Regions from separate parts of the Pseudescherichia sp. L3 genome, predicted to be linked through region 1. Evidence: predicted binding sites of a transcription regulator. Region 1 holds the regulator's gene; each other region holds the start of a gene.
The links. The regulator CRP, encoded in region 1, controls carbon source genes, mostly activating them, when cyclic AMP is high. The targets are predictions, from matches to a motif close to ATGTGANNNNNNTCACAT.
Positions count from the first base shown of each region.

Region 2: the regulator CRP is predicted to act here: its motif matches at 4,743-4,760, upstream of deoC (deoxyribose-phosphate aldolase).
Region 3: the regulator CRP is predicted to act here: its motif matches at 3,748-3,765, upstream of cdd (cytidine deaminase).

Region 1 covers NZ_JANKYC010000003.1:44,458-51,363, reverse strand. The annotation lists gene NR795_RS15595 (YccS/YhfK family putative transporter) at 1-1,043, opposite strand, end outside; gene crp (cAMP-activated global transcriptional regulator CRP) at 1,095-1,727, opposite strand; gene NR795_RS15585 (OsmC family protein) at 2,036-2,440, shown strand; gene NR795_RS15580 (phosphoribulokinase) at 2,481-3,350, opposite strand; gene NR795_RS15575 (YheU family protein) at 3,404-3,622, opposite strand; gene NR795_RS15570 (hydrolase) at 3,622-4,638, opposite strand; gene mdcA (malonate decarboxylase subunit alpha) at 4,899-6,554, shown strand; gene NR795_RS15560 (triphosphoribosyl-dephospho-CoA synthase) at 6,554-6,906, shown strand, end outside.
Region 2 covers NZ_JANKYC010000002.1:476,705-483,610, reverse strand. The annotation lists gene prfC (peptide chain release factor 3) at 1-1,348, shown strand, start outside; gene osmY (molecular chaperone OsmY) at 1,694-2,314, shown strand; gene NR795_RS13845 (DUF1328 domain-containing protein) at 2,444-2,605, shown strand; gene NR795_RS13840 (patatin family protein) at 2,722-3,795, shown strand; gene NR795_RS13835 (TatD family hydrolase) at 3,792-4,565, shown strand; gene deoC (deoxyribose-phosphate aldolase) at 4,851-5,630, shown strand; gene deoA (thymidine phosphorylase) at 5,724-6,906, shown strand, end outside.
Region 3 covers NZ_JANKYC010000001.1:2,030,381-2,037,286, reverse strand. The annotation lists gene NR795_RS09965 (hypothetical protein) at 1-189, opposite strand, end outside; gene NR795_RS09960 (EmrE family multidrug efflux SMR transporter) at 303-635, shown strand; gene NR795_RS09955 (EAL and HDOD domain-containing protein) at 727-1,953, shown strand; gene sanA (outer membrane permeability protein SanA) at 1,957-2,676, opposite strand; gene cdd (cytidine deaminase) at 2,802-3,689, opposite strand; gene NR795_RS09940 (CidB/LrgB family autolysis modulator) at 3,819-4,514, opposite strand; gene NR795_RS09935 (CidA/LrgA family protein) at 4,511-4,906, opposite strand; gene dusC (tRNA dihydrouridine(16) synthase DusC) at 5,115-6,068, shown strand; gene mdtQ (multidrug resistance outer membrane protein MdtQ) at 6,207-6,906, shown strand, end outside.

The DNA.
Region 1 (6,906 bases):
GGCTGGCGGCGTTGCTGGTCGGCCATCAGGTCGCGGCTATAGAGCGGACGCTGGGTACGCAGCACCCGGGCGATACGGCTAAAGTGCCAGGCACAGAACTGCCCAACCGGGTTTTGCGGATGCTGGCGGGCGATCTTCTCCAGCGCGCCAATCTGCTTCTCCATGGTGAAACGGGTCGGGTAGCGATGATACAGAATGTCGTCCGCCAGTACCCGAAGCCGGGCAGCGACCACCTGCGCATTCCAGCGGATCACCGCTTCGGCGTGGCTGCGCTCCACCAGCTTCTGCACCTCTTCCGGCTGGTGCAGGCTTACCGAGATGTGCTCCTGCAGATCCAGCGCCACCTGAAACGCCCGCAGCAGACGTTTGTAGTCGTTATGCTGGTTGGCAGCGAGCATATGCAGCTGCTGATAGCACTGGGTGATGAGATCCACCGCCTTTTGCTGACGCGCCAGCAGCGGTGGCAGGGCCTTCTCCGGATCGGCGTGCTGCGTCAGCAGGCTGTACTTCGCCTCGCAGTAGTCGGCGAGCTGGCGGTAGAGCAGGCTTAACGATTCGCGCAGGGGCTGCTCGCGCCACAGCCAGAACCAAAACCAGTTAAATGCCCCATACCAGAGCGTGCCAAGGGCGTAGATGAGCAGTGGCTCCCAGATCGGCATATTGCCCGCCAGGCTCAGGGTAAAGATAGCGGCGATAAGCGAAGCGGGCAGCAGGCGCGCGTGTAGAGGACTGATTTCCGCCGTGACGCCAAGCAGCATTGCCAGCCCGGCGAGGATCAGCGGGAGCGCAACGTTGGCCCCCAGCAGCAGCTGCACCGCCAGGCTACAGCCGGCAAACAGCGAGCCGCCGATAATCAGGCGCTTAAAGAAGCGTTTGTGTGGGGTATCGAGACCGGCAATGTTGCAGCAGGCGGGCACCAGCGAGAACAGTAGACCATGCTGAAGATGACCCAGCGCCAGGCCGATGGCCACGGGAAGACACAGCACCAGCGTTTGCCGCAGTGCGTAGTTAACTTCGGGGTGGTAGATTAACCTGCGCCACATGAGGAGGAGAGCAAAAACGGCGTCCGCGAGGCGATACGCCGTTTTTAAAGCTTAACGTGTTCCGTAGACGACGATGGTTTTGCCGTGCGCGGAGATCAGGTTCTGATCTTCCAGCATCTTCAGAATACGGCCCACGGTTTCACGGGAGCAGCCGACGATCTGACCGATCTCCTGGCGGGTGATTTTGATCTGCATCCCGTCCGGATGGGTCATGGCGTCCGGCTGTTTAGCCAGGTTCAGCAGGGTCTGCGCGATACGGCCGGTCACGTCGAGGAAGGCAAGGTTGCCCACTTTCTCAGAGGTGACCTGCAGGCGGCGAGCCATCTGCGACGAAAGGCGCATCAGAATATCCGGGTTGACCTGGATAAGCTGACGGAATTTTTTATAGGAAATTTCGGCCACTTCACAGGCGGTTTTCGCCCGTACCCATGCGCTGCGCTCCTGGCCCTCTTCAAACAGGCCCAGTTCACCGATAAAGTCTCCCTGGTTCAGGTAAGAGAGGATCATCTCTTTCCCTTCTTCGTCCTTGATGAGCACTGCCACTGAGCCTTTGACGATGTAATACAACGTTTCCGCTTTTTCACCCTGGTGAATCAGCGTGCTCTTCGATGGGTACTTATGAATGTGGCAATGAGACAAGAACCATTCGAGAGTCGGGTCTGTTTGTGGTTTGCCAAGCACCATGCGCGGTTATCCTCTGTTATAAGCTGGCGCCAGTCGCGGGACGGATCCGGCGGCTGGGGTTGCAATCATATGCTTCCCGAATCCTGGGAAGGGGGCCGTCAATATAGGCATGCGGCCTGTAATGGTTGAAGTCCTCTGCATACCTGCATAATGTCAATACATTACCGTAGCATCCTGACTGTTTTAGCATAGCTTTTGCCGTGTGTCTCCTGGTGTCTCGCTTCAGCTTGATGCATGTCGCCTTCCGTTGCGCGTTTTACTCGGCGCGCGTAATCTGTCGGGAAAATTGCCACTCTGGAGTGATGAAAATGCAAGCACGCGTAAAATGGGTTGAAGGGCTGACGTTCCTTGGCGAATCCGCCTCTGGTCATCAGGTGTTAATGGACGGCAACTCCGGGGATAAAGCCCCCAGCCCGATGGAGATGGTGCTGATGGCGGCAGGCGGATGCAGCGCCATCGACGTGGTGTCGATCCTGCAGAAAGGCCGTCATAGCGTGTCCGATTGCGAAGTGAAGCTGACCTCCGAGCGCCGGGAAGAGGCACCGCGTCTCTTCACCCACATCAACCTGCACTTTATCGTTACCGGCAAAGAGCTGAAGGATGCGGCGGTATCCCGTGCGGTGGATCTCTCGGCAGAGAAGTACTGCTCCGTGGCGCTGATGCTGGAGAAAGCGGTCAATATCACCCATTCATACGAAGTGATTGAAGCGTAACGTTAAAGGCCCGGTTAGCGTAGCGCCGCCGGGCACTATCTTATTCAATCTTCTTGCCTTCCATCAGCCGCTGCACCAGCGGCAGCATGATTAGCTCCATCGCCAGCCCCATTTTGCCCCCCGGCACCACCAGGGTGTTGATATGGGAGATAAATGAGCCTTGCAGCATCGCCAGCAGCCAGGGGTAATCTATCCCCTCCAGATCGCGGAAGTGGATCACCACAAAGCTCTCGTCCAGCGAGGGAATATTTTTGGCCGCAAAGGGGTTGGAGGTGTCGACCGTGGGGACGCGCTGGAAGTTGATGTGGGTGCGGGAGAACTGCGGCGTAATGAAGTTGATATAGTCATCCATCGAGCGCACCACCGAGTCCATCACCGTCTCCCGGGAGTGGCCGCGCTCGCTGGTGTCGCGGATCATCTTCTGGATCCACTCCAGGTTGATAATCGGCACTACCCCCACCAGCAGATCCACATGGCGCGCCACGTCGTGCTGGGGCGTCACCACGCCGCCGTGCAATCCCTCGTAAAAAAGAATGTCGGTGGGTGCCGGCAGCGGCTGCCACGGCGTAAAGGTACCCGGCACCTGGTTCCAGGGCACGGCTTCGTCGTAGGTGTGCAGATACTTGCGCGCCTGCCCGGTGCCGTTGTGACCATATTCGATAAAGGTCTGCTCCAGCAGGCCAAAGTCGTTGGCGTCCGGGCCAAAGTAGCTAATATGTCGCCCGGCATCGCGCGCCTTGCGGATCGCCATATCCATCTCCGGACGGGTATAGCGGTGGAAGCTATCGCCCTCCACCTCGGCGGCGCGTAGCCCGAGTTGGGAAAAAATTTTACGAAAGGCGAGGCTGGTGGTGGTGGTTCCTGCCCCGCTGGAACCTGTCACAGCAATCACCGGATGTTTGGCTGACATAGCGAACGACTCCCTGATAAACAGCAGAAGAGGGCGGATCGCCTGACGCAGCGTTATTCGCGAAACTGTTTGCGGGGCATAATATTGACCGTCTCGTGTAGCTCTGACCACACCAGCACGGCCTCACCCGTCTCCAACTGACGCTTTACGTCGGCAACCTTTTGCTCAAGCGAACGCTCATGTTCACCATAATCGGTGCCTTCGCGCAAGACAAAGCTCTCAATCAGGCTGTAGAGCGTCTCGGGTGGAACCTCTTGCCAGGGAATAATCATTATGCCTCCAGATAGGGTGCCAGCCAGTCGGGGATGCGCTTTTCAAGCCACATCTCTGGACGGCGCAGCGTGCCGCCAACGAAGCCAACGTGGCCACCATGTTCGGTCAACTGATACTCAATATTAGCGGGTAAATGGCCCGCCGCGGGAATGACGTGGTGATCCATAAAGGGATCGTCTTTGGCATGGATAATCAGCGTCGGCTTGCGGATCTGCGGCAGGAGCGGCATGGCGCTGCTTCGGCGGTAGTAGTCGATGGCATCATCGAACCCGTGCGCCTTTGCCGTGATCAGGTCATCAAACTCACGGATGCGGCGTACGCGCTTGAGCTGGGCGAGATCGATCGGCAGGGAGCCGGGATAGGCCTTGAGTTTGCGCGTGGCGTTGGCTTTCAGCAGGTTCAGCAGGTAGCGCTGGTAGACGCGTGTGAAACCCTTGTCCATATGGAGGCTACAGGCCTCCAGCACCAGCGGAGCCGAGACAATCACCGCCGCGTTGAGCGGCAGGCTGTCGTCCGCTTTAGCCAGCAGGCAGCCAAGCATATTGCCGCCGAGGGAGTAACCTACTGCCGCCGTGGGTGCCGGGCCCAGCTCACTATGCAGCCAGTGCAGGAACGCGCTGCCGTCTTCGGTTTCGCCGGAGTGATAGATGCGGTTCAGGCGGTTAGGCTCGCCGCTGCAGCCGCGAAAGTGCATCACCACCCCGAGCCAGCCGCGCTGCCTGGCGGCGTGAATTAATCCATGGGCATAGGGGCTGTGCAGGCTGCCCTCCAGGCCGTGGAATACCACCAGCCGGGGCTTATCTTTTGCCTGCTGCGGATCTTCGCTCCACGCCAGATCGACAAAGTCGCCGTCGGGAAGCTCAAGGCGCTGCCACTGGGCGGTGAACTGCAGACGGCGACGCAAAATACGCGGCAGCATGGTCTGCAAATGCGGGTTGCTTGCCCCCGGCATCGGGCGGAATTCAACGTTATCTTCCGCCGCAGCGGGAAGCAGTAAGGGAGTTATTTGGGTCATGTCGTGCGAGTTATTTTTCAGTTATCTGCGGAATACTATACCTGCACGAATCAATTATGTTTATGAAAATGGGTCACTACTCTCCTGTCGTAGCGCATTTTTCTCCCCTCTGGGCTGATCTGAATCACAAATTCCTATTTTGATCGTTACTCTCAGGCTAATGATCCTGCTAACCGCTTTATTGATGCATTTTTCAGCAGGGCGCACACTTCCTTCAGCGTTAAGCAAATCAAAACGATTGCTGAATCAGGAGGTTAATAATGTTATCTGGGCAAACGCCTGCACGGGTATGGAACACACGACGCACTGAGAAACAGCGTCGTCTGGCTTCTGTCCCGGTAGAAGGCAAAGTGCTACCGACCGACGACCTGGTCGCCATGCTAGAAAAACTGATTGCGCCGGGCGACCGGGTGGTCCTTGAGGGGAACAACCAGAAGCAGGCGGACTTCCTCTCTCGTTCGCTGGCGGAGGTTAACCCGCAAAAAGTGCACGACCTGCATATGATCATGCCCAGCGTCGGGCGCAGCGAACATCTCGATATTTTTGAAAAGGGCATCGCCCGCAAGCTGGACTTCTCTTTCTCCGGAACGCAAAGCCTGCGCATCTCTCAGCTGTTAGAAGACGATCAGCTTGAGATCGGTGCAATTCACACCTACATCGAACTCTATTCTCGTCTCTACGTTGATCTGGCTCCGAACGTGGCGCTGATCGCCGGTTTTAAAGCCGACCGCAAGGGCAACCTCTATACCGGGGCCAGCACCGAAGATACCCCGGCGCTGGTGGAAGCCGCCGCGTTCCATGACGGTATCGTTATTGCACAGGTCAACGAGCTGGTGGATGACGAGAACGATCTGCCTCGCGTCGATATTCCCGGATCGTGGATTGACTACGTGGTGGTCGCTGACAAGCCGTTCTTTATCGAACCGCTCTTTACCCGCGATCCGCGCCTGATCAAGCAGGAGCATATCCTGATGGCGATGATGGCGATCAAAGGTATCTACGCCGAACACCAGGTGCAGTCGCTGAACCACGGTATCGGCTTCAACACCGCTGCTATCGAGCTGCTGCTGCCTACCTACGGGGAACAGCTCGGCCTGAAGGGCAAAATCTGTAAGCACTGGACCCTGAACCCGCATCCTACGCTGATCCCGGCGATTGAGAGCGGCTGGGTAGAGAGCATCCACTGCTTCGGCGGCGAGCTGGGCATGGAGGAGTATATCCGCGCCCGCCCTGACGTCTTCTTTACCGGAGCCGACGGCTCGATGCGCTCGAACCGTGCCTTCTGCCAGCTGGCGGGCCAGTACGCGGTAGATATGTTTATCGGTTCGACGCTGCAGGTGGATGGCTATGCCAACTCCTCAACGGTGACCCGCGGTCGTCTCTCTGGCTTTGGCGGCGCGCCTAACATGGGCCACGATCCCCACGGCCGCCGTCACGCTACCCCGGCCTGGCTCAACATGATGACTGAGCCCGATCCAATGCAGCGCGGTAAAAAACTGGTGGTGCAGATGGTCGAAACCTTCCAGGCCGGCGTTAAACCCACCTTCGTTGAGAAACTCGACGCGGTTGAGGTGGCCAAAGCCTCCGGCATGCCGCTGGCACCGGTAATGATCTACGGCGACGATGTGACCCACGTCCTGACCGAAGAGGGACTGGCTCACCTGTGGCGCGCCGAGAGCATGGAAGAGCGCCGGGCGATGGTCGCCGCGGTCGCCGGGATCACCGACATCGGTCTGGGCGTAGACGCTAAACGCGTTGCGGCGCTGCGTCAAAGTGGCAAGGTGCTCTACCCGGAAGATATGGGTATTCGCCGCTCCGATGCCACCCGCTCCCTGCTGGCGGCGGGCAGCGTGGCTGACCTGGTTGAGTGGTCAGACGGCCTCTACAACCCACCTGCAAAATTCCGGAGCTGGTAATGAAACATCTGCCACAGATTCAGGCTCAGGGCGGTGCCGAATGGCTGGCGCATACCGCCACCCAGTGTCTGATTGACGAAGCACGACTCAGCCCGAAGCCCGGACTTGTGGACAGCCGGGGAAACGGCGCGCATCACGACCTGTCGTTAGCGCTGATGGAGCGCTCGGCGCGCAGCCTGACCCCGACGTTTCAGGCCCTGGCGCAGCAGAGCTGGCAGCGGCCAGCGGACATTGCGCTCAGACAAACGATTGGACGACTCGGCCGTGAAGGCGAGCAGCAGATGATGGCGGCCACCCACGGCGTGAATACCCACCGGGGCGCGATTTGGGCGCTGGGGCTGCTGGTCAGCGC
Region 2 (6,906 bases), on a different contig from region 1:
CTGCCTGGTGAACCTGCTGGACACCCCGGGGCACGAAGACTTCTCTGAAGATACCTACCGTACCCTGACGGCGGTGGACTGCTGCCTGATGGTTATCGACGCCGCGAAAGGGGTTGAGGATCGTACCCGCAAGCTGATGGAAGTGACCCGTCTGCGCGATACGCCGATCCTGACCTTTATGAACAAGCTCGACCGCGACATCCGTGACCCGATGGAAGTGATGGACGAGGTAGAGAGCGAGCTGAAGATTGCCTGCGCACCGATTACCTGGCCGATTGGCTGCGGCAAGCTGTTTAAAGGCGTTTACCATCTCTATAAAGATGAAACCTACCTCTACCAGACCGGTAAAGGGCACACCATCCAGGAGGTCCGTATTGTTAAGGGCCTGGATAACCCGGATCTCGACGTTGCGGTAGGTGAAGAGCTGGCCGCACAGCTGCGTGATGAGCTGGAGCTGGTGAAGGGCGCGTCTCACGAGTTCGACAAAGAGCTCTTCCTCGCCGGTGAAATTACCCCGGTGTTCTTTGGTACCGCGCTGGGTAACTTCGGCGTTGACCACATGCTGGACGGTCTGGTCGAGTGGGCACCCACGCCGATGCCGCGTAAAACCGATACCCGCGAAGTGGAAGCTAAAGAGGAGAAGTTCTCTGGCTTCGTCTTTAAAATTCAGGCCAACATGGATCCGAAACACCGTGACCGCGTGGCGTTCCTGCGCGTCGTTTCCGGGAAATATGAAAAGGGCATGAAGCTGCGCCAGGTGCGTATCGGTAAGGATGTGGTGATTTCCGACGCGCTGACCTTTATGGCGGGCGACCGTTCGCACGTTGAAGAGGCGTATCCGGGAGATATCATCGGCCTGCACAACCACGGTACGATCCAGATCGGCGACACCTTCACCCAGGGCGAAATGATGAAGTTCACCGGTATCCCGAACTTTGCCCCTGAGCTGTTCCGCCGCATCCGCCTGCGCGATCCGCTGAAGCAGAAGCAGCTGCTCAAAGGGCTGGTTCAGCTCTCGGAAGAGGGCGCAGTGCAGGTGTTCCGTCCGATTGCCAATAACGATCTGATCGTTGGCGCGGTTGGGGTGCTGCAGTTCGACGTGGTAGTTGCGCGCCTGAAGAGCGAATACAACGTGGAAGCGATCTACGAATCGGTTAACGTGGCGACCGCCCGCTGGGTAGAGTGCAGCGACGTGAAGAAATTCGAAGAGTTCAAACGTAAAAACGAGGTCCAGCTGGCGCTGGACGGCGGGGATAACCTGACCTACATCGCGCCGACCATGGTCAACCTGAACCTGACGCAGGAGCGTTACCCTGACGTTCAGTTCCGTAAAACGCGCGAACACTAATCTCCTCTCTTCTCCAGAGCACGGCAGCCGCCGTGCTCTGTCACTTTCCCTGTCTTATTAGTCCCTTGCGGAATGTTCTTAAATAGCCCGCTTTTTGCTTTTATCGCCTGTTTTTTATCTTCTCTCCCAAGCGCTTTTTAAATTGTTGGCTATATTTAACAAAGTGATTACCAGACGTGTGGATGAATGCACTGTTCAATGCGTGAATAAAAGCGTTTCATCCCACACTCTTTTTTAGTCACATGATTAATCGCTGTACGACAGGGTGTTACTCACCTTAGCAGCAAAGTGGCCTTGATGGCTGCTCAAAGCCCAAAACGTGGGCAAACTGAAAGGAATAGATCGATGACTATGACAAGACTGAAGATTTCTAAAACCCTGCTGGCTGTTGTATTAGGTTCTGTTGTTGCAAGCGGTTCTGCCATGGCAGAAACCAGCGCAACTGACAAAGCGCAATCTTCGGCGCACAGCGCAGGTGAAAAAATCGATAGCTCTATGAATAAAGTCGGTAACTTCATGGACGACAGCGCGATCACCGCCAAAGTTAAAGCAGCTCTGGTCGATCACGACAGCATTAAGAGCACCGACATCTCCGTCAAGACTGACAAAGCTGTTGTCACCCTGAGCGGTTTCGTTGAGAGCCAGGCGCAGGCTGAAGAAGCGGTAAAAGTTACTAAACAGGTTGAGGGCGTCAAGTCCGTTAGCGATAAGCTGCACGTACGCGATGGCAAAGACTCTTCTGTGAAGGGCTATGCAGGTGATACTGCGACCACCAGCGAAATTAAAGCTAAGCTGTTAGCTGATGACATCGTTCCGGCACGTAAAGTGAAAGTTGAAACCACCGATGGTGTGGTCCAGCTGTCCGGTACGGTTGATTCCCAGGCACAAATCGAACGTGCGGAGAGCATCTCCAAAGCGGTCGATGGTGTGAAAAGTGTGAAAAACGATCTTAAAGTTAACAAGTAATCTCAGAATGCGATCCCCCGCGTTGTAACGGGGGACGTGAGCATCACACCGAGTAAGTATCGCCGGTGAGTAGCCTGAGCGCTCACTAACAGCGGTAAAGTTAACTATGGTAAAGGAAAGGAGAATCTTATGTTTCGTTGGGGCATTATATTTCTGGTTATCGCGTTAATCGCCGCTGCTCTGGGCTTTGGTGGCCTGGCCGGTACGGCAGCAGGTGCAGCAAAAATTGTTTTTGTTGTCGGGATCATTCTGTTCCTGGTCAGCCTGTTCATGGGACGTCGGCGTCCATAGCGAGCCGTGAATTCCCGCTAATCGTAAAGCCAGTCCTTGTGACTGGCTTTCACGGTTTTAGAACGCAGGAAATTAGGATAAGCTATTAATAATTAAAACAATGAAAGGAAGGCAGGGTGGGGCAGCGAATTCCCGTTACGCTCGGCAATATAGCGCCGCTGGCGTTGAGATCCTTTCGCCCGGGACGACTCGCCTTAGTGTGTGAAGGCGGCGGTCAACGAGGCATTTTTACTGCCGGCGTGCTGGACGAATTCATGCGCGCGCAATTCAATCCCTTTGAACTCTTCTTCGGCACCTCTGCCGGAGCACAAAATATCTCGGCCTACCTCTGTAATCAGCCCGGTTACGCGCGCAAGGTCATCATGCGCTACACCACTTCCCGTGAATTCTTCAATCCGGTGCGCTTTGTGCGCGGCGGCAACCTGATCGATCTCGACTGGCTGGTAGAGTCTACGGCCAGAGATATGCCGCTGGCGATGGATACCGCTGCCCGCCTGTTTGACGTCGGCAAGCTGTTCTATATGTGCGCCTGCCGCGGCGATGACTACACCCCAGGCTACTTCTCGCCGACCAGTCAAACCTGGATGGATCTGATCCGCGCCACCAGCGCTATCCCCGGCTTTTACCGCAGCGGCGTGATGCTGGACGGAATTAACTATCTCGACGGCGGCATTAGCGACGCCATTCCGGTGCAGGAGGCGGCAAAGCGGGGGGCGAAAACCATCGTGGTGATCCGCACCGTGCCGTCGCAGATGTACTACACACCGCAGTGGTTCAAGCGCATGGAGCGCTGGCTGGGCGAGGGCAGCTTGCAGCCTTTCGTCAACCTGGTTCACCACCATGAGAACAGCTATCATGCGATCCAGCAGTTTATTGAGAAGCCCCCCGGCAAGCTGCGGATCTTTGAGATCTATCCGCCGCGCCTGCTAAAGAGCATGGCCCTCGGCAGTCGCCTGCCCGCGCTGCGTGATGATTACAAGATGGGGCGGCTGTGCGGTCGTTACTTCCTCGCCACCGTTGGCAAGCTGCTGGTAGACGAGCCGCCGCTGCTGCGCCATGCGCCAAGAATTATTACCCCGGCGACGGTAGTGGTGCCGCCTGCGGTAGTGGCAAACGATGCGCTGACCACTACGCTGGTCGACGCGCCGCAGGCCAACGATACGACCTTTAGCAACGAGAATTCGGCATGACGCAACGCTTTATCGATACCCACTGTCACTTTGACTTTCCGCCCTTTACCGGCGAGGAGGCGCAGAGCCTGGCTCAGGCCAGAGCAGCGGGCGTTGAGGCGATTATCGTGCCCGCCACCGAAGCGGCAAATTTTTCCCGCGTGCTGGCGCTGGCAGAGCGATTTGACGCCGTCTATGCCGCGCTGGGACTCCACCCGATCGTGATAGAAAACCATACGCCAGCCTGCATTGACAGACTGGCCGAGCAGCTGGCCGCCCGGCCTACCCGGCTGGTGGCGATAGGCGAGATTGGGCTGGATCTCTATCGGCAAGATCCGCAGTTTGATAAGCAGGAGCAGATCCTTGATGCGCAGCTGCGGCTGGCAAAGCAGTACGATCTGCCAGTGATCCTTCACTCCCGACGCACCCATGACAAGCTAGCGATGCACCTCAAGCGTCATAGCCTGCCGCGTACCGGCGTCGTACACGGCTTTGCGGGTAGCCTGCAACAGGCCCAGCGCTTTGTTGAGATGGGCTACCGAATTGGCGTCGGGGGCACGATCACCTATCCGCGGGCGAGTAAAACCCGCGACGTTATCGCCCGCCTGCCGCTCTCCTCTCTACTGCTGGAGACCGATGCCCCGGATATGCCGCTCAACGGTTTCCAGGGGCACCCCAATCGCCCCGAGCAGGCCGCCCGCGTCTTTAGCACACTCTGTGAGCTGCGTCCGGAATCCCCTGACGAGATAGCTGCTACGCTTCTTGATAATACGCATCAAACGTTTATGTGAAAATTTTATCATTTCTCTCCCGCTTGGAGCGATATTACGCCGATATGTCGCGCTTAACGGTGCTGTTATGTTAGAATTCTAACATGCCGGCCGTTCCGGGTATCGCCGCAATGAACGGCTTAAACAGTGATGTATCTCACATTGATATTGTGCAACTTTGCATGACGTTTTCATTAAATGTGATGTGCATCGAAGTGTCGTGGCGGGAGGATGTTAGAATAGTAACAGACCCGCCCGGTTAAACAATGAACCGGCAAACGCCGTCTTCAGCTTCTGGAGAGTGTTATGACTGATTTAACTGCAAGCAGCCTGCGCGCATTGCAACTGATGGATTTGACCACCCTGAACGATGATGACACCGATGCGAAAGTCATCGCCCTGTGCCATCAGGCGAAAACCCCGGTAGGTAACACCGCCGCCATCTGCATCTACCCGCGTTTTATTCCGATTGCGCGTAAAACGCTGAAAGAGCAGGGCACGCCGGAGATCCGCATTGCTACGGTGACGAACTTCCCGCACGGCAATGACGATGTTGAGATCGCCCTGGCAGAGACGCGCGCGGCCATTGCCTACGGCGCGGACGAAGTGGACGTGGTGTTCCCGTATCGGGCGCTGATCGCCGGCAATGAGCAGATCGGTTTCGATCTGGTTCAGGCCTGTAAAGCCGCCTGTGCAGAAGCCAACGTGTTGCTGAAGGTCATTATCGAAACCGGCGAGCTGAAAGAGGAGGCCCTGATCCGTAAAGCTTCCGAAATCGCTATCAAAGCAGGCGCGGACTTTATTAAAACCTCCACCGGTAAGGTGCCGGTAAACGCTACCCCGGAGAGCGCGCGCATTATGCTGGAAACCATTCGCGACCTGGGCGTAGAGAAAACCGTGGGCTTTAAACCGGCGGGCGGCGTGCGTACGGCGGAAGACGCCGCGCAGTTCCTGGCCATTGCCGACCAGCTGTTCGGCGCAGAGTGGGCTGACTCACGCCACTACCGCTTTGGCGCGTCCAGCCTGCTGGCGAGCCTGCTGAAGGCCCTCGGCCACGGCGACGGCAAAAGCGCAAGCAGCTATTAATCAATACCGTTGGGTCTCCTCGTAGGCCCGATAAGCGGAGCGCCATCGGGCATATGCTGATGGCCTCCGCGCCAGCTCATCAAGGGGGTTACCTTGTTTCTCGCTCAAGAAATCATTCGAAAAAAACGCGATGGCCACGCCCTCAGCGACGAAGAGATCCGCTTTTTTATCAACGGCATTCGTGATAACACCATTTCAGAAGGTCAGATCGCCGCGCTGGCGATGACCATCTTTTTCCATGACATGGCAATGCCGGAGCGCGTCTCTCTGACCATGGCGATGCGCGACTCGGGTACGGTGCTGGACTGGAAAAGCCTCAGCCTGAACGGCCCGATTGTCGATAAGCACTCTACCGGCGGCGTGGGCGATGTAACCTCCCTGATGCTCGGCCCGATGGTGGCAGCCTGTGGCGGCTACGTGCCAATGATCTCCGGACGCGGTCTGGGCCACACCGGCGGCACCCTCGACAAGCTGGAAGCCATCCCCGGCTTTGACATCTTCCCAAGCGATAGCCGCTTCCGGGACATTATTAAGGACGTCGGCGTCGCGATTATCGGCCAGACCAGCTCCCTCGCCCCGGCGGACAAGCGCTTTTACGCCACCCGCGATATTACCGCCACGGTTGACTCTATTCCGCTGATCACCGCCTCTATTCTGGCGAAAAAGCTGGCGGAAGGGCTGGATGCGCTGGTAATGGATGTGAAAGTGGGCAGTGGGGCGTTTATGCCGACCTATGAACTGTCTGAAGCACTGGCCGAAGCCATCGTTGGCGTTGCCAACGGCGCAGGCGTACGTACTACGGCTCTGCTGACCGATATGAACCAGGTCCTGGCCTCCAGCGCCGGTAACGCGGTGGAAGTGCGCGAGGCGGTGCAGTTCCTGACCGGTGAATACCGCAACCCGCGCCTGCTCGACGTCACCATGGCGCTGTGCGTGGAGATGCTCATCTCCGGCAAGCTTGCCCGCGACGACGCCGATGCCCGCCAGCAGCTGCAGGCGGTGCTGGACAACGGCAAAGCGGCAGAGATCTTTGGCCGGATGGTGGCTGCGCAAAAAGGCCCCGCTGACTTCGTAGAAAACTACGCAAAATACCTGCCGACGGCGACGCTTAGCAAGGCGGTCTACGCCGATACCGAAGGGTTTGTCTCGGCGATGGATACCCGTGCGCTGGGCATGGCGGTGGTGTCGATGGGCGGCGGTCGTCGCCAGGCTTCTGACAGCATCGACTACAGCGTCGGCTTTACCGATATGGCGCGTCTGGGAGACAGCATTGACG
Region 3 (6,906 bases), on a different contig from region 1:
CTTTAGTGCATCAACATGGCGGATAAAATCCTCCTTCACGGCCTGGCTGCGGACGTTAACCCGCGCTCTGCCGTCCTCATCAATAATGATCCGCTCGCCGTCGTCGATAGATTCCTGAACGTCACGATGATCGGTTACCTGGAGTAGCTTTTCCGGACTGGTGAATAGATAGCGTAGAATTCTCACAATGAACAACCTCCTGTGTCAGTAACAGTATAGATGCCCTGTGGCAGAGGTTATAAAGTAGCGATATGTAACGGCAGATGGCATATTTTACAAAATGATTTAAAACAGGAGGATTCATGCACGCTTATGTTCATCTGGGGATCGCCATTGTGGCAGAAGTGATCGGTACAACGCTGATGCGCTACTCCGAGGGGTTTACAAAACTGTGGCCGACGGTGGCCGCGTTGGGCTGCTATGCCGTGGCGTTCTGGTTTCTCTCCCAAACCCTACAGTACATTCCTACCGGCATTGCCTACGCCATCTGGTCCGGGGTGGGTATCGTACTGATTAGCGCTGCGGGATGGATCTTTAGCGGTCAGAAGCTGGACCTGCCAGCCATCGGTGGAATGGCACTGATTTGTGCGGGCGTACTGGTGATCAACCTCTTTTCTAAAAGCGTTGTGCATTAAAGTGTGAGCTAGCGCGGGCTGAGCACTCGATCTCAGAGGGGATTTAGCTATAGTTAAATTTTGCCGCTAGCATATGCCATGGAGAGGAGATATGTACTCTTTTGTTGCGAGACAACCCATTTTTGACAAAAACATGGCGACCGTTGGCTGGGAGCTGCTGTTCCGTGACGGGTTAACCAACCGGTTTCCAGACGTCTCGTCTGAGTATGCGACAAAACAAATTATCTCCGATCTCTTCTTCTCTACGCCGCTCCCATCGCTGGTGGGCAAGCACGCCTGCTATATCAACTTTCCCGGCGAGATGATCGTTCAGGGCTTTGCCGATGCGCTTCCCCACGACAAGGTGGTGATTGAGATCCTTGAGACAGCCACGCCTGATAACGAGCTGCTGGCCGCCGTGCGTCGTCTCTACGCCAGTGGATTTCAAATTGCCCTCGATGACTTTGCCCTTAAAAATGAGTGGGAGCGCTTTTTTCCCTATATCAGCATTATCAAATTCGATATTCAGGCCCAGACCTTCGATGAGATCTCAGGCTATATTACGCAAAACCGTAACCGGCTAGGCAAGGTTACGCTGCTGGCTGAAAAGGTCGAAACGCAAGAGGAGTTCGATCGGTATCGCGCGTTCGGCTTCGATCTCTTTCAGGGCTACTTCTACAGCAAGCCCGAGGTATTGCAAAACAAGCGGCTATCGCAAAACAAGGTGTTGCAGATCCAGCTGATTGCCGAGGTTAACGCTCAGAATCCGGATCTGGCGAAAATTGAAAACTATCTCAAGAGCGATATCAGTCTCTCCTATACTCTGATGCGTTATACCCGCAACGTAGTCTACAACACGCGCGGCATTGAGATAGTGAAAAACAGCACCCTCAAGGACACGCTGCTCTATCTTGGCTTTAACGAGCTGCGCCGCTTTGTTTCGATCTCCTGCCTGACCAGTATCGCCAACGTTAAGACGACCGAGCTGTACCACATGAGTCTGGTGCGAGGGATGTTCTGCGAGCTGCTTGCCAAAGCGGCAGGGCGGGAATCGCTCTCTCATGACGCCTTCTTCTGCGGCCTGTTTTCGCTGCTGGACGTTATTCTTGGCATCGCGCTGGAGGATCTGGTTAAGCAGATCGCGCTATCGGAGCGGGTTACGCAGGCGCTTACCGATCAGGAGGGCGTGCTTTATCCCTTCCTGGAAGTGGCCCGCCTCTATGAACAGCAGCGCTGGGAGGAGGTTAACGCGGCGGCAAAAAGCCTTGGGCTCTCTCCTGAGGCGGTGATAGAGATCATGAAACGCGCCACTACCTGGGCAGACAATATCGCCTTCTGAGCACTACTTTTTCGCTTTTGGCTGCAGATCCATCAGCTGCTCCGGCGTGACGGCGGGGTAGCCCTGCGCATCGTCCGGCACCTCCTGGAGTGAAGAGATGGGCAGCAGCGGGCCGAGGAAGCGTGGCTCGCGCTTGAAGATATAGAGATCCGCCAGCGCGCCAAGACGCGCGCCAAATTCGCGCACCCGCACGGTGAGCATATCTTTCGGCGAAGGCACGGCGTAGCACTGGGCCTGAATGCCCCGGTGCAGGGCGATAAACAGCGCGCGCTCGCAGTGGAAGCGCTGGGTAATAATAATAAAGTCGTTGGCGTCGAAGACCTTACGCGTGCGCACGATGGAGTCCAGGGTGCGGAAACCCGCGTAATCAAGCACGATATCCTGCGGGTCTACCCCGGCGGCAATCAGATCCTTGCGCATGGTGACCGGCTCGTTGTAGCTCTGTTGGGCATTGTCGCCGCTCAACAGCAGGTAGTTCACCTTGCCGCTGTTGTAGGCGTTCAGCGCGCCCTGAATGCGGTAGCGATAGTACTGATTAATGACTCCGGTGCGGTAATACTTGGCCGTACCCAGCACGACCCCAACCTGGCGATAGGGCAGATCTTGCAAATCGTCGTAGATCCACGGAGAGGTTTTCCAGCTTATCCAGCGGTCAAGAACAAGCGCAGTTAACAGCAGCAAGCCGATGATGACTAACAGGCTGTATAACAAACGCTTTAACATGCAGATAGCTCGATGCGGAGATGAAATTTCATTCAGGCTACTTTACCCGCAGAGGAAGCGCAAGAATCAGCGATTCAACTGCGGGGATTTTCATCACAATCTTTTCATTGTGTTAGCACCGCGGCTCAGGCCGGCAGTGCCACACGCTCAACGTAGCGGCATCCCAGCGCTCTCAGCGTGGCGGAAGTGGCATCCCACTGGGTGAGCGGCGCGTCCGGGCGTTCGGCCAGTACGGCACGGCGCATATCCGGATAGTCATAGCCGTTCAGGCTCAGTAGATTGAGCGCACCCTGTAACGGCGGCAGGGATGGGTTGAAAGCCGCATTTTCCGCATAGCGCCCGGCGAAAATTTGCCCGTTGCTCAGCTCGATGGCGACGCCGGAGGGGGCGTTGCTGTAAGGCGCATGGCTCTGGTTGGCGGCGGTGATGGCCGCTTTGACCAGCGCCTCCCCCTCAGACGTGAAACCGTGATCCTCGTCATCCATCAGCAGAGTATTAATTTCAAGATCTTTGGGACCAAAGGCGTCGGGCAGGTAATCCGCCAGAGTATGGGGATCGCGGCCTGGGAGAGCAATACGCAGATCGAGACCGCTGTTCAGCTCGTTCATAAACTGACGGCAGTGCCCACAGGGGGTGTAGTTAACGGTGATAGCCACCAGCGATTTCTCCCCCCGCAGCCAGGCGTGGCTGATGGCGCTCTGCTCGGCGTGAACGGTCTGCTGCATGCTGGAGCCAAGAAACTCCATATTACCGCCGAAGTACCACGTGCCGCTCACCCCGCGGGCGATGGCACCCACGTTAAAATGCGAGAGATCGGCCCGGGCGCAGGCGGCGGCCAGCGGCAGGAGCGCAAAGGCCAGCGCGTCTTCATCCAGTCCGGTGGCGCTCACCAGCGCCTTCACCTGCTCCGCGCTCAGCATGGCGGGAAAATGGTCATCCGCAAGAAGGGGGGCTAAAGCGGATTGCAGATCCTTCGCAAGATTAGCGAAAGCCGAGTGAAAACGTGAATGCATGGCGTTGCCTCATAGCAGTGTAATGGGAGCCTAGTGTAAAGAGCGTAAGGCGCTTTATATGTGATTCAAATCACACTCTATATGCAACTTATGAAATTCAAATGAAAAATGCGCGACGCATCGCAAATTTTAACCCACCAGCGTCAGGATCAGTGGGAAGATCAGGGGAGCCATCAGCGAGGTGATAATCCCGCAGAGCACCAGCGCCAGTGAACTGAATGCGCCCTCCTGATAATCCAGCTCCGCACAGCGTGCTGTGCCCAGGGCGTGGGAGGCGGTACCCATTGCCAGACCTCGGGCCGCTTTAGTTCGAATACGCATCAGGTTCAGCAGGGTATGGCCAAACACCGCCCCAAGGATGCCTACAAAGATCACGCACACCGCGCTAATGGCCGGGATCCCACCGATGCTGCCCCCAACCGCCATGGCAATCGGCGTGGTAACCGATTTTGGCAGGATCGAGGCGGCGATCTCCGGTGAGGCGCCCATTAGCAGGGCAACGGTAGTGCCGGTGACCATTGCGACCACGCTGCCGATAAAGCAGATGGAGATAATCGATTTCCAACGAGCGCGGATCTGATGCAGCTGCTCATACAGCGGGTAGGCCAGCGCCACTACGGCGGGCTGGAGCAGATCGTTAAGAATTTTGCTCCCGGCGAAGTAGCGCTCATAGGGGATGCCGGTCAGCAGCAGGAATGGGATCAGCACCACCATCGCCACCAGCAGCGGATTGAGCAGGGGCATCTTAAAACGCGCCGCCAGCTTGCGGGCCGCAAAGAAGACCGCCAGCGTCAGCGGCAGCGACCACCAGATATTTTCCATCACGATTTTGCTCCTTTCTCACCCACCTTGCGCTCGCCGTGCACCAGGTGCGAGCTCCAGCTCACGACAAGGAAGACAACAAGCGTGCTGATCGCGCAGGAGACCACCACCGGCCCGAACTGCGCCCGCAGCACGTCGTAGTACTGCATCACGCCCACGCCGATGGGTACAAACAGCAGCGCCATATAGCGGATCAGCACGTAGCAGCCGGGGTTCACCCATTTTGCCGGCAGGATTTGCAGCGCCAGCAGAAAGAACATGATCAGCATGCCGATAATGCTGCCGGGAATGGTAATGGGCAGCAGGGAAGAGATAGCGATTCCGGCATACAGGCAGGCATAAATCAGCACAAAAGCGCGAAGATACTGCCAGACAACGGTCAATGATTTGGACATGGTTCAAGCCTCTGATGAAACGTATTCATCATACAATTGATTCGATAACTGTGCTATCGATCACATCATGAATTGTGAGCATACCAAATATTCCTAAATGGAACGTCAGGCATTCACACAAGATTAGGCGTAAACCGGGCGATAAAGCCCCTTTCACCCGTGGGCCAGAGGCGCTACCATACGCGCCTCTTTTCTGACGGGTAACGTTATGCGTGTATTACTGGCACCGATGGAAGGCGTGCTCGATTCGCTGGTGCGCGAGCTGCTGACCGGGGTAAATGATTACGATCTCTGTATGACCGAATTTTTACGCGTGGTCGATCAGCTGCTGCCGGTAAAATCGTTCTATAAGATCTGCCCCGAACTGCATCGCCAGAGCCGGACGTTGAACGGCACCCCGGTGCGGATCCAGCTGCTGGGTCAGTATCCGCAGTGGCTGGCGGAGAACGCCGCGCGCGCCGTAGAGCTCGGCTCGTACGGGGTCGATCTCAACTGCGGCTGTCCGTCAAAACTGGTGAACGGCAGCGGCGGCGGAGCGACCCTGCTCAAAGATCCCGAGCTGATCTACCGCGGTGCCAAAGCGATGCGTGAAGCCGTGCCGGCCTCGCTGCCTGTTACCGTTAAGATACGCCTCGGCTGGGACAGCGGCGCACGGCAGTTTGAGATCGCCGATGCGGTGCAGCAGGCGGGAGCCACCGAGCTGGTGGTCCACGGTCGCACGAAAGAGGATGGCTATAAAGCGGAGCGCATCAACTGGCAGGCGATTGGCGAGATCCGTAAGCGGCTGACCATCCCGGTGATTGCGAACGGTGAGATCTGGGACTGGCAGAGCGCGCAGGATTGCCTGGCGGTGACCGGCTGCGATGCGGTGATGATTGGCCGCGGCGCGCTGAACGTGCCTAATCTCAGCCGAGTGATCAAAGATAACGCACCGCGCATGCCCTGGCCGGAGGTGGTCGGCCTGCTCCAGCAGTACAGCCAGCTTGAGAAGCAGGGCGATACGGGGATGTACCATGTGGCGCGTATCAAGCAGTGGCTGGGCTATTTACGCAAAGAGTATGCCGAAGCCGACGGCCTGTTCAGCGAGATCCGTACCCTGAAGCAGTCGGCGGCGATTGCCACCGCCATTGAGGCTGCGGCTAAACATATTCGGGAAGAATAGTTTTATTTATATCATTGATAAGGTGAATATTTTTCCAGCTGTGTTTTTTTATGACCGGCTGTGTTTTGCCACGCTTACCTAAAAAACGGGATAGAAGTATGTGTACTCTGCAACGCCCTGGTTTAGCAGAGCGTATCTATGAGTCGTCCTTTTATTCTCGCCGCTGCGGCGTGCTTCCCGCTGGTATCCCTTCTTAGCGGATGCGCGCCGATGCATGACAGCGTCGTCCCCCTGAAAGAGCAGGCCCCGGCAGCGGCGGCTACCCCGCGCTTACCTCCGGCGCTGGCCGCTGGCTGGCCGCAGAGCCAGTGGTGGCAGGCGTATCACGATCCGCAGCTAAACTCCCTGATTGAGCGCGCCCTGGCGCATGCGCCGGATATGCAGGTGGCAGAGCAGCGTATTCACCTTGCCGAAGCGCAGGCGCAGCGCGTCGCCGCCAACGGTGGCCCGGAGGTTGATTTTTCCGCCGACGTCGAGCGGCAGCGCATGTCCGCCGAGGGGTTAATGGGGCCCTTTGCCATAACCGATCCCGCTGCCGGAACCACCGGACCCTGGTATACCAACGGCACCTTCGGCCTTACCGCCGGTTGGGACCTGGATCTGTGGGGGAAAAACCGTGACGAGGTAGCCGCCCGCATTGGCAACGTGCGCGCTCATGAAGCGGAGCGTCAGCAGACGCGTCAGCTGCTGGCGACCAGCGTGGCACGCCTCTACTGGCAGTGGCAGACCGAGGCCGCCATCAGTCAGGTGCTGGACGAGATCGAACGTAACCAGCAGACGATTGTTGCCGCCGACCGCCAGCTTCATCAGGCGGGCATCACCTCTTCGGTGGCGGACG